2 regions of the Bacillus sp. Bwzl_19 genome follow, and region 2 is predicted to be linked to the other one. Evidence: predicted binding sites of a transcription regulator. Region 2 holds the regulator's gene; the other holds the start of a gene.
What was found. Region 2 encodes NrdR, which represses ribonucleotide reductase genes. Its sites were predicted from a motif close to AACACNATATATNGTGTT; they were not measured.
Positions count from the first base shown of each region.

Region 1: the regulator NrdR is predicted to act here: its motif matches at 4,660-4,677, upstream of nrdI (class Ib ribonucleoside-diphosphate reductase assembly flavoprotein NrdI).

Region 1 covers NZ_CM142729.1:1,777,556-1,785,199, reverse strand. The annotation lists partial or broken gene ACW5MY_RS09315 (N-acetylmuramoyl-L-alanine amidase) at 1-445, shown strand, start outside; gene ACW5MY_RS09310 (hypothetical protein) at 494-1,114, opposite strand; gene nrdF (class 1b ribonucleoside-diphosphate reductase subunit beta) at 1,163-2,152, opposite strand; gene nrdE (class 1b ribonucleoside-diphosphate reductase subunit alpha) at 2,170-4,272, opposite strand; gene nrdI (class Ib ribonucleoside-diphosphate reductase assembly flavoprotein NrdI) at 4,232-4,624, opposite strand; gene ACW5MY_RS09290 (hypothetical protein) at 4,862-5,098, opposite strand; gene ACW5MY_RS09285 (YmzC family protein) at 5,181-5,456, opposite strand; gene hfq (RNA chaperone Hfq) at 5,554-5,775, opposite strand; gene miaA (tRNA (adenosine(37)-N6)-dimethylallyltransferase MiaA) at 5,815-6,759, opposite strand; gene ACW5MY_RS09270 (YmaF family protein) at 6,858-7,262, opposite strand; gene erbA (SMR family multidrug efflux transporter EbrA) at 7,433-7,644, shown strand, end outside.
Region 2 covers NZ_CM142729.1:2,498,801-2,506,444, forward strand. The annotation lists gene dnaI (primosomal protein DnaI) at 1-926, opposite strand, end outside; gene dnaB (replicative helicase loading/DNA remodeling protein DnaB) at 951-2,360, opposite strand; gene nrdR (transcriptional regulator NrdR) at 2,471-2,929, opposite strand; gene speD (adenosylmethionine decarboxylase) at 3,180-3,560, opposite strand; gene ACW5MY_RS13270 (glyceraldehyde-3-phosphate dehydrogenase) at 3,798-4,820, opposite strand; gene ACW5MY_RS13275 (winged helix-turn-helix transcriptional regulator) at 5,028-5,414, opposite strand; gene ACW5MY_RS13280 (MFS transporter) at 5,598-6,797, shown strand; gene ACW5MY_RS13285 (aldo/keto reductase) at 6,855-7,644, shown strand, end outside.

The sequences.
Region 1 (7,644 bases), 720 kb from region 2:
CAGCCGTCCACACACAAGTGATCCACGCATCAGGTTTTCATGACCGCGGAAAAAAAACAGACAACTTCCATGTGCTGCGGGAGTCAAATATGCCGGCGATTTTGACGGAGAATGGTTTTATTGATACGACAGCTGACGCAAACAACCTGAAAACATCCAGTTTTATTGAAAGCCTTGCAAGAGGACATGCCAAGGGCTTGGAGCAAGCTTTCAGTCTAAAAAAAAGGCTGACTTATATAAAGTGCAAATCGGCGCTTTCAAAGTGAAAGCAAATGCTGATGCGCTTGCCGCCAATGCGGTGTCTAAAGGTTTTGATGCAATAGTGCTTTCAACAGGCGGCTTATTTAAAGTGCAGATTGGCGCATTCTCTTCCAGAGATAATGCTGAATCGTTAGCAGAGCGGGCAAAAAAAGCGGGATTTGATACCGTCATTACACTAAACTAACGAAAAACCCCTGTTCTCCCTTTTTTAGGAGGAACAGGGGTTTTTCTGTTATTGAAGAATATCGGCGACAAACTGTGACCAAGTTTCAAGACGCTGATACACGTCTTGTTCTTTTAATTCGCTCACTTTCATCCAGCGGCCGGCGATCTGATCTTTTTCTTTCACTTCGACTTGCGCTCCAGACGCTAATTGGAGCGCAGAAAGGATGCCGATATGTACCTTCCCTACATTGTTTTCATCATCGTTGATTAAACCGAGTGTGACAATGTTTTGTTTGTCCTCCTCACGAATGTACAGTTCTTCCGCCAGCTCCCGGTCGGTATTCTCTTTCAGCACCTCTGAAAAAGAAGCCGCCCCTTCCATAGGATTCATGTGTCCGCCGAAACCGAGGGAAAGCTTATTATGGAGGCGCGATTCCCCGCCGCCCGCGAGCCGTTCATACACAAACACCTCATCATCACGGCGGATGACGACATATGGAATCGGCTGTTTAAAACGCGGGTCCTCTTCCGCGTCGCCTCTTCTGATGTCAAAAAAATGCTCCTCAATTTGAGCCATGATCTTTACGATACATTCATCTTCGCTGTTGACTCCCTGAAATGCCAGCGTTTCATTTTGAAAGACGTCGCTTCGCGGTGCAGCCAAGATGATTTCATCCATTTTATTCATGTCCGTTCCTCCTGTCTTACCTCTCCATTCAAGCCAAAAGAGCAGATATTATATCTGCTCTTCATCTTGGCCGAAATAAAAATCTTCGTCTTTAATCGGTTCTACCGTCGCTTTTTTGTAGCCGTTCCCTTTCATGGAGAAGAAATCATGTGATTTCGTTTTGGTGTTTAATCCGTTTAATACGATCGGATTAATATCCTCTTCTTCAAAGTAAGGATCGAATCCTAAGTTCATCAACGCTTTATTGGCGTTATAGCGGATAAATTTCTTTACGTCATGAGACAGCCCGACTTGGTCGTACAGATCCTCGGTATACTCAAGCTCATTATGATAAAGCTCTTCTAAAAGCTCAATCGCAAATTCGCGGAGTTCCGCTTTTTTCGCTTCTGTTTGTTTATTGTATATTTCTTGAGCAAGCAGTCCGACATAGACACCGTGGATCGCTTCATCACGAAGAATCAGGTTGATGATTTCACCGCTTTGCATCAGTTTGCCCTGTCCGTAGAAATATAACGGATAATAGAAACCGCTGTAGAAAAGGAAGCTTTCTAAGTAAACGGAAGCGACCATCGCTTTAAACAGCGAAATCTCATCATCTTTTTTTATGGCGCGGTACAGTCCGACGACGGTGTGGGCTTTTTTCTGCAGGTATTTATTCTGCTTCACCCATTCAAACACTTCGTTGATCGTTTCAGTCGGAGCAAGCGTCATAAAAATATTTGAATATGATTTTGCGTGCACCGCGTTTTCCATCATCGCCATGAAATTAAGAACCGCTTTTCGCTGATGGCCTTCTACGTGCTCGGCCACAATCGGCATGCCCGTGTTCCCCTGCTCTGTATCAAGCAGTGTCAGGCCGGCGAGAACCTTCATGTACGTATCCTGTTCATTTTTACCCAAATACTTCCAAGTGAGAAGATCGCCGTTTAATGCGATCTCTTCCGGAAGCCAAAACTGCTTTACGTTTTGGTTGTAAAACATTTGGGTGAAATCATCTTCATGCTTTGACCAGTTTGCTGCGTCATAAATTTTTGTCACTGTAAACTCTCCTTTAATCAAACAACACAAGAAAGACAGCTGTCCTGCCCGGTATCTTTCGTTCTTGCATAGTAAATGGTTTTGATGCCTCTATGGTGGGCATACAGATCAATACGGTTCAGATCACGAGTTGTCATCGTATCTTTCAAAAACAGGGTGAAGCTGATTCCCTGATCGATATGCTGCTGGATTGTCGCGATCATATCCACCACTTTGAACATGTCCATATCATAAGCTTCTTTGTAGAAGAACCAGTTATTAGACGCTAACCCCGGCATCGGGTAATACGTTTTTGAGTTTCCGTATGTTCTTTCTTCGATCCGTTCCATAATCGGCATAACGGATGCCGTGCTGGATTGGACGTAGGAAATGGAGCCTGTCGGCGCGATACACAGTCTGTAGCTGTGGTACATGCCGTTTTCAGCGACAAACGCCTTCAGCTCTTTCCAGTCTTCGATTGTCGGAATGTGCATGCCTTCAAAGAGCGCAGCGATTTTTTCGTATGCCGGCGAGAACTCTTTCTCGATGTATTTATTGAAATATTCTCCCGTTGCATAAGTGGAGCCTTCATAATGCTCAAACGTTTCGCCTTTTTCTTTCGCAAGCTCAGCTGAACGCTGGATGGAATAAAAGTTTACCATCATAAAGAACGTATTCGCGAAGTCTCTTGCTTCCGGGCTTTCATAAGCGATGCCGTTTTGGGCAAGGTAGCCGTGCAGGTTCATCGCGCCTAAACCGATCGATTTCATCGCTTTGTTCGCGCGTCTGACTGCCGGCGCGTTGCGGATATCCGTCGTCTCGGACACATGAGTCAGGGAATCCGTCGCAAGTTTCACCGTGCGCTCAATCGATTTATGTTTCATGACATTCAAAATATTTAAAGAACCCAGGTTGCAGGAAATGTCCAGGCCGATTTCATCTTCTTCGTCATAATCTGTGTAAGCTGAAACTTGTGACGCCTGAAGCACTTCAGAGCAAAGGTTTGAGAATTTCACTTTTGAGACGTGGTTATTCGCGTGCTCTTTATTTACGTTGTCCTGGAACATAATGTACGGATAGCCTGACTCAGAGCGGAGAACGGCAAGCTTTTCAAGCAATTTGCGCGCATTCACTTTTTCTTTTTTGACGCGCGGATTGTCGACAAGCTCCTCATACATCGCCGTCATGTCCATTTCGTCCATATGCTGGCCGTATTCTTTATAAATCGTATGCGGATAAAAGACATAAGCGGCTTTATCCTCTCTCGCAAGCTCGACGAACTTGTCCGGAATCACGACGCCGATGGAAAGGGTTTTAACGCGGACGTCTTCATCAGCCGAGATTTTTTTCGTATCAAGAAAATCATTAATATCCCGGTGGAAAATGTTCAGGTATGCCGCGCCTGAGCCTTGTCTTTGCCCCATTTGGTCAGCATAGCGGAACGCATTATCAAGAAGTTTCATCACGCCTACGACGCCTTTTGTGGCATTTTCCACATCTTTAATCGCTTCGCCTTTGGCACGGAGCTTCGACAGGTTAAGTGACACGCCTCCTCCGAGCTTCGAAAGCTGCATGGAGATGTCGATCGCTCTTGAAATATCATTCAGCGAGTCATTGACTTCCAAAAGGAAACAGCTGACCAGCTCGCCGCGGCGTTTGCGTCCGGCATTTAAGAATGTCGGCGTGCTCGGCTGATATTCCTGGTTAATCATTAAGCGCACATAGTCTTTCGCTTTTTCCGCGTCGCCGTTTGCAAAAAACAGGGCCACGATTGAAATTCTGTCCTCGTAACGCTCAAGGATTTTTTTCTTATCATTCGTTTTCAATGCATAATCGTTATAAAATTTAAAAGCACTCATGAAGGATGGAAAACGAAATTTCTTCGCGTAAGCTGTCTTGAAAACATCTTTTATCTCTTCAAACGAATAGAGGCTCAAAAACTCTTCTTCGTAATATTGATTTTCAATCAGATAATCCAGCTTCTCTTTCAAATCGTGAAAGAATACCGTGTTTTGATTGATATAGTCAACAAAATAGCTATGTACAGCCTCTTTATCTTTATCAAACTGGAATTTTCCATCTTGTTGGATCATAATTTCGTTATTTAACTGAATCCATTTTGGCACTTGGTTTTGTGACAACTTTTTCTACCTCCTGAGTAAACAATTCAACGTCTTTCGCTGTGCCGCTGAGTTCAAATTTAAGAAGGACCGGCACCTGATACTGCTTTGAGATCGTGTCGGCGCTTTTGGCAAAATTCTCACCCCAGATTTTATTTCCGCTCGCTGCGACTCCTTGCAGAAGATGGGCGTTTTTTTCAAGAAATGCCTGCGTTGATGCCGGCACCTGTCCGAAGTTTGTCGTGTAGGTCACCAGTACAAACGGAGTGTCCAGATCTTCAATTTCGTCCACCTTGCGGATCAGCTGAAAGTCTGTTTTATTCACAAAACGCTGAACATTCCCTGTCTTTGAATCAAATATGATTTGAACCATCCATATCACGACCTATCAAAAATAATGAATCTCTTAACACTATATATAGTATACTAACCTCTCAGAAAAACACAACATATTGAGATCGATTTATAAAAAGTTCATATTTTTGAAAGAGCGGACCTTGGTTCTGCCCCGATTAACGCCCAAAAAAGAGAGCAGAACGAGAATCATCTCTCATCCTACTCAAGGTGTCATGTGTAAGCCGATGTCTATCATAACATGAAAAAAAACTGCTTAGTAGTCTAGACTTTTATTCTTATTTTTTGTAAAATCACATTTTTTTTCGCTTTCAACGGTTTCTTCTATTTCCACATCAGCACCGATTTCTTTCAGTACGGATTTCAGAGCGCTTGTAATGGAAGCCTCTCTGATCAGTTCTTTGCCGTCAACGATGATGCTGGTTCCATATTCATAGCAGGAATCATCTTCACAGGTTTCTTCCCAATGGTTGATTATCACCTTGTGTTTCAATCGTCTCACCCTCTGCATGATCAATGTCAGTACCTAGTGTAGCTTGTGCGGCCTGCTTTGTAAATTCGAACGCTTGTGAAATTTATTCAAGCTCATCCAGCGCCGTTTCTTTTTTCAGTTTGATTTTATTCGTTTTTTCATCGTAGCGGTATATTTTCATGTAACCGTCCTCAACGACGCCGAAATGGTTATGTTCCAGCTGCACCGTGCTTTCAGTCTGCGGTTCGGTATCCGTTGAGCCGCCGTCATGATCCGTCACCACCGTCTCATGATTGCTGCATGCTCCAAACAGCAAAAAAACAGCGATCCAAACGAGCGTAATCCTGATTCTTCTCAGTTCATTCTCACTTTCAAACATGGTGTTCCGAGCCCCCTTTTATGTTTCCGATCTCCAGCCGGCAATATACAGGCGCGCATAAAAAAAGACCATGCTTCATGGTCTTTGGCAAAAAAGTCTATTCAAGCTCAAGCTGAACGTTTTTTTGCGGGGCGAACGTGGAGATGGCATGTTTATAAATAAGCTGCTGCTTCCCCTCCGTTTCGAGCAAGACGGTAAAGTTATCAAAGCCTTTTACCTGGCCGCGAAGCTGAAAGCCGTTGAGTAAAAACACCGTGACGAACGTATTGTCTTTTCGGATTTGATTCAAAAACTGATCTTGAATATTAATCGGTTTCATGTTTCGTCCTCCTTGGTTCTCAATACAATACTGTTTCGATTAAATTTCCAGTTTTCCTGCTATACACTCGAAAATTTCCTTTATTTTCTGTTCGATATCCACAGGCGGGGTCATATCGGTCCATGAGACGGACATTTTATTGCGAAACCAGGTCAGCTGGCGTTTCGCATAACGTCTTGAATTTTGCTTTAATTGTTCCACAGCCTGAGGGAGCGGCACTTTTCCATCCAGATATTCATACAGCTCTTTATAGCCGATCGCCTGAATCGATTGGCTGTCCCGGATATTCATATCATACAGCCGCTTGACTTCAGCAAGAAGGCCGGCTTCCATCATCAGGTCAACACGATCGTTAATCCGGCCGTACAGCACTTCTCTGTCCATTGTAAGACCGATGAGTACCGCATTGTAAAGCAGCTCCCGTTTTTGGGTTTTAAGATGCTCTGACATTGTTTTTCCTGATATGTGGAGAATTTCGAGCGCGCGGATGACTCTTCGCGTATTATTTTGATGAATGGCCGCCGCCGCTTCCGGATCGGCTGCCGCAAGCTTGGCATGAAGAGCTTCCGCCCCTTCTTCTGTCGCCAGTTTCTCCATGCGCTCCCGGAATACAGGATCACCGGAGTGTTCAGTGAACGTATAATCATACAGCACAGACTGAATGTACAGACCAGTCCCTCCGACAATCATCGGGAGCTTTCCTCTGCCGGCAATCTCGCTGATTTTTTCCCTCACCATTTTCTGATAATCCGCCGTTGAAAAAGTGTCGGACGGGTCCAAAATATCAATCAGATGATGCGGCACGCCTTCTGTCTCTTCTTCGGTGACTTTGGCCGTACCGATATCCATCCCCTTATATACCTGCATGGAATCTCCGCTGATGATTTCCGCATTCAGCATTTTTGCGAGTCCGATGCTCAGTTTTGTTTTTCCGACTGCCGTCGGGCCGACGAGTATGACGACAGGCTGTTTTGTATTTTTCAATATGTATCACTCTCTTTTATAAATCTCCCCCTGATTATAGCATTCATTTCTCCAGGCACCTATCCATTTTGCCCTTTTTTCTGAGCGCTAAACGTCAATTACCACCCGAGCGGCTCGTTGCCGACAACCTCTCTCGTTTTTCCTTTGAGCTTGTGGTGGTGTGTTTTCCGGTCTTGCTCCCGCGGATCGTAAACGACCCCGCCGTAGCGGATCTGAATCGGCTCATTGTAAGCGGCAAAGGTGGTCTCTGCAAGCTCATGATAATGTGTTCCGTCAACCCTCGGAATGGCAGGGCCGGAAATACCGTAATACCTATGGAAATGGCCGTTTTCAAAAGAGGTGATGCCCGAATAAAAATGTGTATGCTCATCTGTATTGCTGCCGTTCTCCGGCTGTGAAAAGCCTTCGATCAAATGGTAATGCCCCTGCACTACATCCGTTACAGCCCGGTATGCGTGTGTATGCGGAGGTTTTTTTGACCAGTCGGACTGATACAGGCCCACAAAAGCTCACTCCTTTATTTTTTTGATAAACGCCCAATCAAAAAGGGCTCCTTTCAGGGGCCTTTTTATATAGGCCGAATGTCTTGACTTGCCGGGTAAAGTTCGGATATTATTTTATTTTACTGCCTTAAACAAAAGGCATGAAGATGATGATGAGAGGGGGATTGGATATGATTCTGGGTTATATCTTCCTCACAATTGCTATTTTATCAGAGTCAATGGGTGCGGCCATGCTGAAGGTCTCCCGCGGATTTACGCGGTTTGTGCCGAGCGCACTTGTAGTGGCTGGCTATTCATTGGCCTTTTATATGCTTTCACTGACACTGAATCTCATTCCGCTCAGCTTATCCTATGCCACATGGAGCGGGGCCGGAACGGTGCT
Region 2 (7,644 bases):
CGGCGGTTTTCCCCGTCAAGACGGACAGGCGAAGCCAAATATAAAATCCGCTCCATCAATCTTGCCGCTTTGACTTCTTCTTTTTCTCCCCGCTGTGAATAGGTAAAATGATGCTTCAGCTCGTCAGGTGAAAAATTAGACGAGAAGAAAGTAGGAAGCTGCTGGCTCATTCTGTGCTGAAGCACGGTGCCGATGACCTCATCCCTGACCCAGCTTGTCATTGATTCCGCTCCGATGTCATCAAGCATCAGTACGGGCGTCGTTTTTACCATATTCAGTTTCTCCTCCAGCGACTGATCCTGGAGCGAGTTTTTCAGCTCTCTGACAAATTCGGGAACATATACGATCATTGAGGAATACTCTTTTTCCGCAAGCTCATTGGCAATGGCGGCTAAAATAAATGTCTTTCCGATGCCGAATTTTCCGTACAGGTACAGCCCTTTGCCTTTGCCCGTCTCATTATAGCTCTTCAGAAAATCAGTCACATGCTGGAAAATGCCGAGTCTGCTCGGATCGGTAATGTCGATCTGCTGAAAGGTCGCGCCGAGCAGATCTTTCTGGATATACATGCTCTTCATCAGGGATTTTTGTCTTTTCTGGCGGTCGAGCTTTCTCTTTTCCGGACATTCGTAATATTCAATATCAATCGAACGCCCGTTGATCACAAGCTTCGGATGATAGCCTTCAAGCAGACTGTTCGTCTCGTTGTCTTTTGAACAGAAGGCGCACTGCTTGCTTTGCTGAACGTATTCGTACAGTTTATTTAACCCTCTGTCAATCATACTTTGATTGATTACATCATTCTGTTCCTTCAAAAAAGCCTGGACGTCTTTGTCGGCCATGACCTGCTGCTGCATTCGTTCCAGGCGTTTTTGAAAGTCAGGTCTCTTCGTTACGCCTTCTAAGGATCGGCTGATCGGTTCCATTTCATATCACCCCGCTTCTCTGTCTCAATAGGCAGAGTATTTTTTCAGTTTTTTCATTTCTTCCATCATTTTTTTCTTCTGTTCTTCAAGATCCTGTGCGGAAAGAGCCGGCTGTTCAGGCTTATTCCCGTTTTCTTCTTCTTTCATCCAATCAGGGCGTTTTTCTTCCCGGACGGTTTTTTTGCCGCGTGCCGCGCCGTTTGTTTTGCCGTCCGCCCAATCAAGATATTGCCTATGCTCTTCTATTGCGAGCTTCATAGCTTCCCGCACCGTTTTGACTTTCTTTCTGGCCCAGTGGGCGGCGATTTTTTGGATATAGTTTTTGGACAGCTTCATATCCGTTTTCAGCATGACATAATAAATCAGCACATTGGTGACACCGGGCTCAAGTTTCTGTTCGAACATAATATCCGCTATGATCTGCAGGTCGGCTTTTGACGGCTCGGTCCCGTCCGCAATGTCCTGGAGCAGCTTTCTCGGCGAAATGGTCTCAAGCTGTGCAATGAGTTCTGTATTCAATGAATCTTCCTTTTCCGCCTTGTTTTCTCTCAGACGGACAGGCTGTGTTTTATCAATCAATTCCGGGAGCTTCCCGCTTCTTTCAATTTGGTACCAGTCGCTGGCCGCTTTCCTCAGCGCTTCGGCCGTTATCGTATCCTGTTCATTAATTGCCGTCATAACGACGTGCTGCATGGAGATAGGATCTATTCCGTATAAATACGAAAGCTTTTTAATACTCTCCCGCACGTCCTGTGTGATTGATTTGCGCGGTATCATCGTTTCTGATAATCCCGCTAAAAACAGCTCAAAATCAAACACTTCCTCCGTCACCGTATAGGAAGGCGCTTGTCCGACAGACGCCGTCTCATAATCCTCGGGGAGGTTCATCGCTTCTTCCATATCCGGCGTCATCTTCCACTCACTCGGCTGGAAAGAGGCAAAGGCGTGATTAAACGGCCGCGTAATTTCCCTTGCGCCTTCGCCGACGGAAGGATGCGTGTAAAATTGTCTCAGCTGCTGGTATTTCGTTTTACCGACTCTGTTATAAAGAAAGACGTTCAGCATGCCGTCTTCAAAAAATTCATTCGGTCTGAGCGGGGGCAGCAGCTCATAAATAAACATCCGCTCCTTTTGCTCGGACTCGCGGATATACACTTTCAGCAGACCGATTCCTTCAAGCTTTCCCTGTTCATGATGAATCTTTTTTAAATTTGACTGCATCATACCCATCAGCTGTCTGTGCGTGGATTCCGATCCCCACAAACGGTTCTGCTCAAGCTCCCCCCATAAGGTCATATACAGGGAGAATGCAAAAGAACCGATCAGCGGCTGGTACAGATGTGTCAAAACCTGTCTGTCGACATCCTGAAGAAGCGAACGGCTTTTGACCGTATAAGGATCTACAGGCAATACGTCATTCCAATAGTCAGCCATGATTCTCAAACCTTCCGATATGTTTCTACTCTCATTTTACACCGTTTCCGCAATCTATCAAATGCCAATTTTGCTCATGAGAAAAGAGCCAGACACAATCTCTTAGCTCTTTAGCGTTCTTTCTTTATTAAATCTTTCAATTCATCGATAAACACGTTTATATCCTTAAACTGCCGGTAGACGGAGGCAAAGCGGACATAAGACACCTCATCGATTTTCGCCAGGCGGTCCATCACCATTTCTCCGACGAGTTCGCTTTTGACTTCAGATACGCCTTGGTTTCGCAGCTCTTTTTCAATGTCAAAGCACATGTCTTCCAGTGTTTTTAAAGGAACGGGTCTTTTTTCACAAGCTTTAATTAACCCGCGCAGCATTTTTTCACGGCTGAATTCTTCCCGGACGCCTTCTTTTTTCACGACGATCAGAGGCATCTCTTCAAACTTCTCAAATGTAGTGAAGCGGTAATGGCAGGCTTCGCATTCCCGCCTTCTGCGGATTGATTTCCCTTCGTCCGCAGGCCGTGAATCAAGTACGCGGGAACCGTTATGCTGGCATGAAGGACATTTCAAATTGGATCAGCTCCCATCTGTTTCGTTGCTGTAATGCGGTTCGCAAGCTTCCGGTAAATGCCCGCCAACGTTTCTAGGATGAGCCTATTGTGTTGGGAGAGCCGATAGACCGGCCTTATCTTTCTCTATTTTACAAAAAAAATGCTTAAAGAAAAAGCAATGCTGTTTTTTTACATTAGAAAAGGAGCATCAGCCTCAAAGCGCGTAATGGCTTTTTCAGCTTAGCTCCCTTGTGTGTGCGTTTTGAAAATTACAGTACTTTCGCTTGTGCCTGTTTAATCTGTACAGGCCCCATTCCTCTCGGTATTTCAATGTTTTCTCTTGTATCTGCATGTAATGCGTCCGCAATGTAATCAGCAGCCACATTAGGATCCAGGTCTCCACAAGTATAAACATCAATGCTTGCATATCCGTGTTCAGGAAAACTGTGAATCGTTAAATGTGACTCAGAAATAATAACGACTCCGCTTACGCCTTGCGGTGCAAATTTGTGAAATGCGACCTCGCGCACCTCAGCTCCTGATTTCAAAGCAGCATTTACAAACGTTTTTTCAATAAAATCCATGTCATTGAGCTTATCAAAATCGCATCCCCACAGCTCGGAGATGACGTGACGCCCCATTGTTTCCATAATCATGGACCCCCCTTAACAAGAATTAAAAAAGTGAATTTCCGAGAACTGACCCGGCTATTTACCACGGGGGAAAGTTAGTCCGGAGAGGTCCTAACCCTTTAAGTAATTCCGAAGCAGTCACGAGCAAGAAGTTCACGAAAGATAGTATACTGTGTTTAAGTTTATTTTGCAAGAAGTGTTTTTTGCGAATATGCCGTTAAGGGTTTTTTCTAACAAATGTCCATGATCTTTATTCTACACAGCTGACGGGTGTTTCATTCGCGCGGCCACGTGACGGATAAGATCAACGACCCGGCAGGAATATCCCCATTCATTGTCATACCAGGCGAGCACCTTTACTTTTCGGTCTTCCATCACCATTGTTGTCAGTCCGTCAATGATCGCGGAATGTGAATTCGTATTATAATCCGAAGACACGAGCGGCTCATCCGAATAATCAAGAATTCCGTACATTGACGTCTTTGCGGCTCTTTGGAAAGCGGCATTCACTTGCTCGGCCGACACATCTGTTTTCAGATCGCAGACGAGGTCCACTAATGACACATTGGGAACGGGAACCCGTAAAGCAAGGCCGTGAAGTTTTCCTTTCAGATGAGGGAGCACGAGCGACAGCGCTTTTGCGGCGCCTGTAGAAGTCGGAATGATGGATTCTCCGCACGCTCTCGCCCGCCTCAGATCTTTATGCGGGTTGTCGATATTTTTTTGGTCATTCGTATAAGCGTGAACAGTCGTCATCAGGCCGCTTTCAATTCCGAATTCCTGATCGAGCACTTTGACAACCGGCGCGAGACAGTTTGTCGTGCAGGATGCATTTGAAATAATGACATGTTCATCCGGATTGAATTGCTCTTCATTGACTCCCATGACAATGGTAACGTCTTCATTTTTGCCCGGAGCGGTTAAAATGACCTTCTTCGCCCCTGCTTCAATATGGCTCATGGCTTTTTCTTTTGAATTAAATTTTCCCGTTGCCTCTACGACGATGTCTATTCCGCACTCTTTCCACGGAAGCTCTCTCGGATCCCGCCGATTGAACAGCATAATATGTTTACCGTTGACGATCAGACTGTCTTCGGCGGCCTCGACTTCTTGATCGTATCTGCCGTGGATTGTGTCATACTTTATCAAATGAGCAAGCGTTTCCGGGGGATAGCTTGCATTAATGGCTGTTATTTGAATTTGATCATCTTCCATTGCTTTTCTGAACACCATTCTTCCGATTCTTCCAAACCCGTTGATTGCTACTTTTACCTTCATGCTCAGGTCACCCCTTTTTAATATGCCACTCTAATTAATTTTTAATTATATATAGCATAACACATTAAAAGAAATCCGCCAGTACAACTTGATAAAAATCCACCCTTATACCGATCAATATGTTGTTCAATCGGTTTTTTTGCATATAAAATGATCTTTTTTCCATAAAAAAAGCAGGATCAGCGTCTCATCCTGCCTGCTTTTTTCTTATATTTGTTCCGGATCTTTAAATTTGTCATTTAAAATGCTGTCCTCTAAAACGGAAGACACCTCGCCGTACCGTTTAGAAATATGCATCGCGCCCCAGTCGCACAGCGCGTTTAAAATTCTTTCCAGACTGTGCCCGTATTCACTCAGCTCGTATTCGACTTTCGGCGGCACCTGATTGTACACGATCCGGTTGATGACGCCGTCTGCTTCCAGTTCCCGCAATTGCTGTGTCAGCATCTTCTGGGTAATCTCCGGCATAAGCCGCTTCAATTCACTTGTCCGCTTTTTCCCGCGCATGAGGTGGCAGAGGATCACACACTTCCATTTTCCGCCGATCACTTCAAGCGTCGCCTCTACGGATATATTGTATTTTTTCTTCAGCAACGGTAATTCCTCCTCATCTATAGGAACTAAAAAGTGCCTATGGCACTTAAAAGTACGTTCTTTTCAATGACGCTTCTATCAATCATAATGACATTTGCCGGATGAAAAGGGATGTACTCTTATACTTATATCGTTTACCCGGCATCATTTCAACCATACATTATCGACCAAGGAGGAAAACAGATGTCTTCACATCGCCAAAGCTATTTACCAGCGCTGCTGGCATTAGCCGTCAGCGCTTTTGCGATCGGCACAACCGAATTTATCAGCGTCGGATTGCTGCCGCTTATATCTCAGGATCTGCATATACCCGTGACAACGGCGGGCCTTACCGTTTCCATGTATGCTCTCGGCGTGACATTCGGCGCGCCGGTTTTAACTTCTCTCACATCCGGCATGTCGCGGAAAACGCTGCTGCTCTGGGTCATGTTGATTTTTATCGCCGGAAATATACTCGCGGCGAGCGCGTCTTCAATCGGAATCTTATTGACAGCGCGGGTCATTACGGCGTTTTCCCACGGCATTTTCATGTCAATCGGGGCAACAATCGCCGCCAGTATCGTACCGGAACATAAAAGAGCAAGCGCGATTTCCATTATGTTTACGGGGCTGACGGTGGCTACGGTGACCGGCGTTCCGTTCGGCACCTATCTCGGCCAGCAATTCGGCTGGAGGATTGCGTTTGCCGTCATTGTCACGGTAGGAATCATTGCCTTCCTTACAAATGCGCTTCTCGTTCCGTCAAATTTGCGTAAAGGGACGAAGACCGCGTTTTCCGAGCAGGTAAAACTCGTCACGAACGGACGGTTATTGCTTTTATTTATGATTACGGCGTTAGGCTACGGCGGAACGTTTGTCGTGTTTACGTATTTATCCCCGCTTCTTCAGGAAGTAACCGGCTTTCAGAAAGAAACCGTCGCAGCCGTCCTGCTTGTTTACGGAATTGCAATCGCCATCGGAAATATGATTGGCGGCCGATTATCAAATCGAAATCCGCTGAAAGCATTGCTTTACATGTTCATTGTCCAGGCAGCTGTGCTGTTTGTCTTGACTTTTACCGCGCCGTTTAAAACAGCCGGGCTGATCACCATTATTTTAATGGGGCTGTTGGCGTTTATGAATGTGCCGGGACTGCAGGTATATATTGTGATGCTCAGTGAACGTTTTGCCCCAAGCGCCGTTGATACAGCATCAGCATTAAACATCGCGGCATTTAATGCCGGAATCGCGATCGGCTCGTTTGCCGGCGGAGTCATTACAGACTCAATCGGGATCATTCATACCGCTTGGATCGGGGCGCTCATGGTGCTCAGCGCGGTCGTGTTAACCGGATGGAGCAGGAAGCTTGAAAAGCGGGATCACATCATCCCTGAAAGGAGGTGAGTTTTTCTTCAGGCATTTTGATCTTTTCAACAAACAAATAATTGGAGGAACATATACATGACAACACATTTACAAGCAAAAGCAACATTGCATAACGGAGTAAAAATGCCTTGGTTTGGCATCGGGGTGTTCAAAGTGGAGGAAGGCGCAGAACTCGTCAATGCGGTGAAAACGGCATTGGTGCACGGCTATCGCAGTGTTGATACCGCCGCGATTTACGGTAATGAAGAGGGTGTCGGTGAAGGCATCCGCCAAGGATTGCAAGAAGCGGGATTAAAACGTGAAGACATTTTTGTCACGTCAAAAGTATGGAATGCCGATTTAGGATATGAAGAAACGTTAAAAGCGTTTGACATGAGCTTAGAGAAACTCGGTTTAGACTATTTAGATTTATATTTGATCCATTGGCCTGTCGAAGGAAAGTACATTGATGCGTGGCGGGCGCTCGAAACCCTCTACCGCAATGGACGCATTAAAGCGATCGGGGTCAGCAATTTCCAAATTCACCATCTGAAACATCTTATGAAAGAAACGGATATTAAGCCGATGATCAACCAGGTGGAATACCACCCGCGCCTGACACAGAAAGAACTGCAGGCATTCTGCGCCGAACAAGGCATTCAGCTTGAAGCGTGGTCGCCATTGATGCAAGGCCAGCTGCTTGATCATCCCGTCTTACAGGAGATCGCTCAGAAGTACGGCAAATCAGCGGCTCAAGTGATTTTGCGCTGGGATTTGCAAAACGGTGTCATTACCATTCCGAAATCAACTAAAAAACACCGTATTGAAGAAAATGCAAATGTCTTTGATTTCGAACTGTCAGCTGAAGATATGAAACGGATTGATG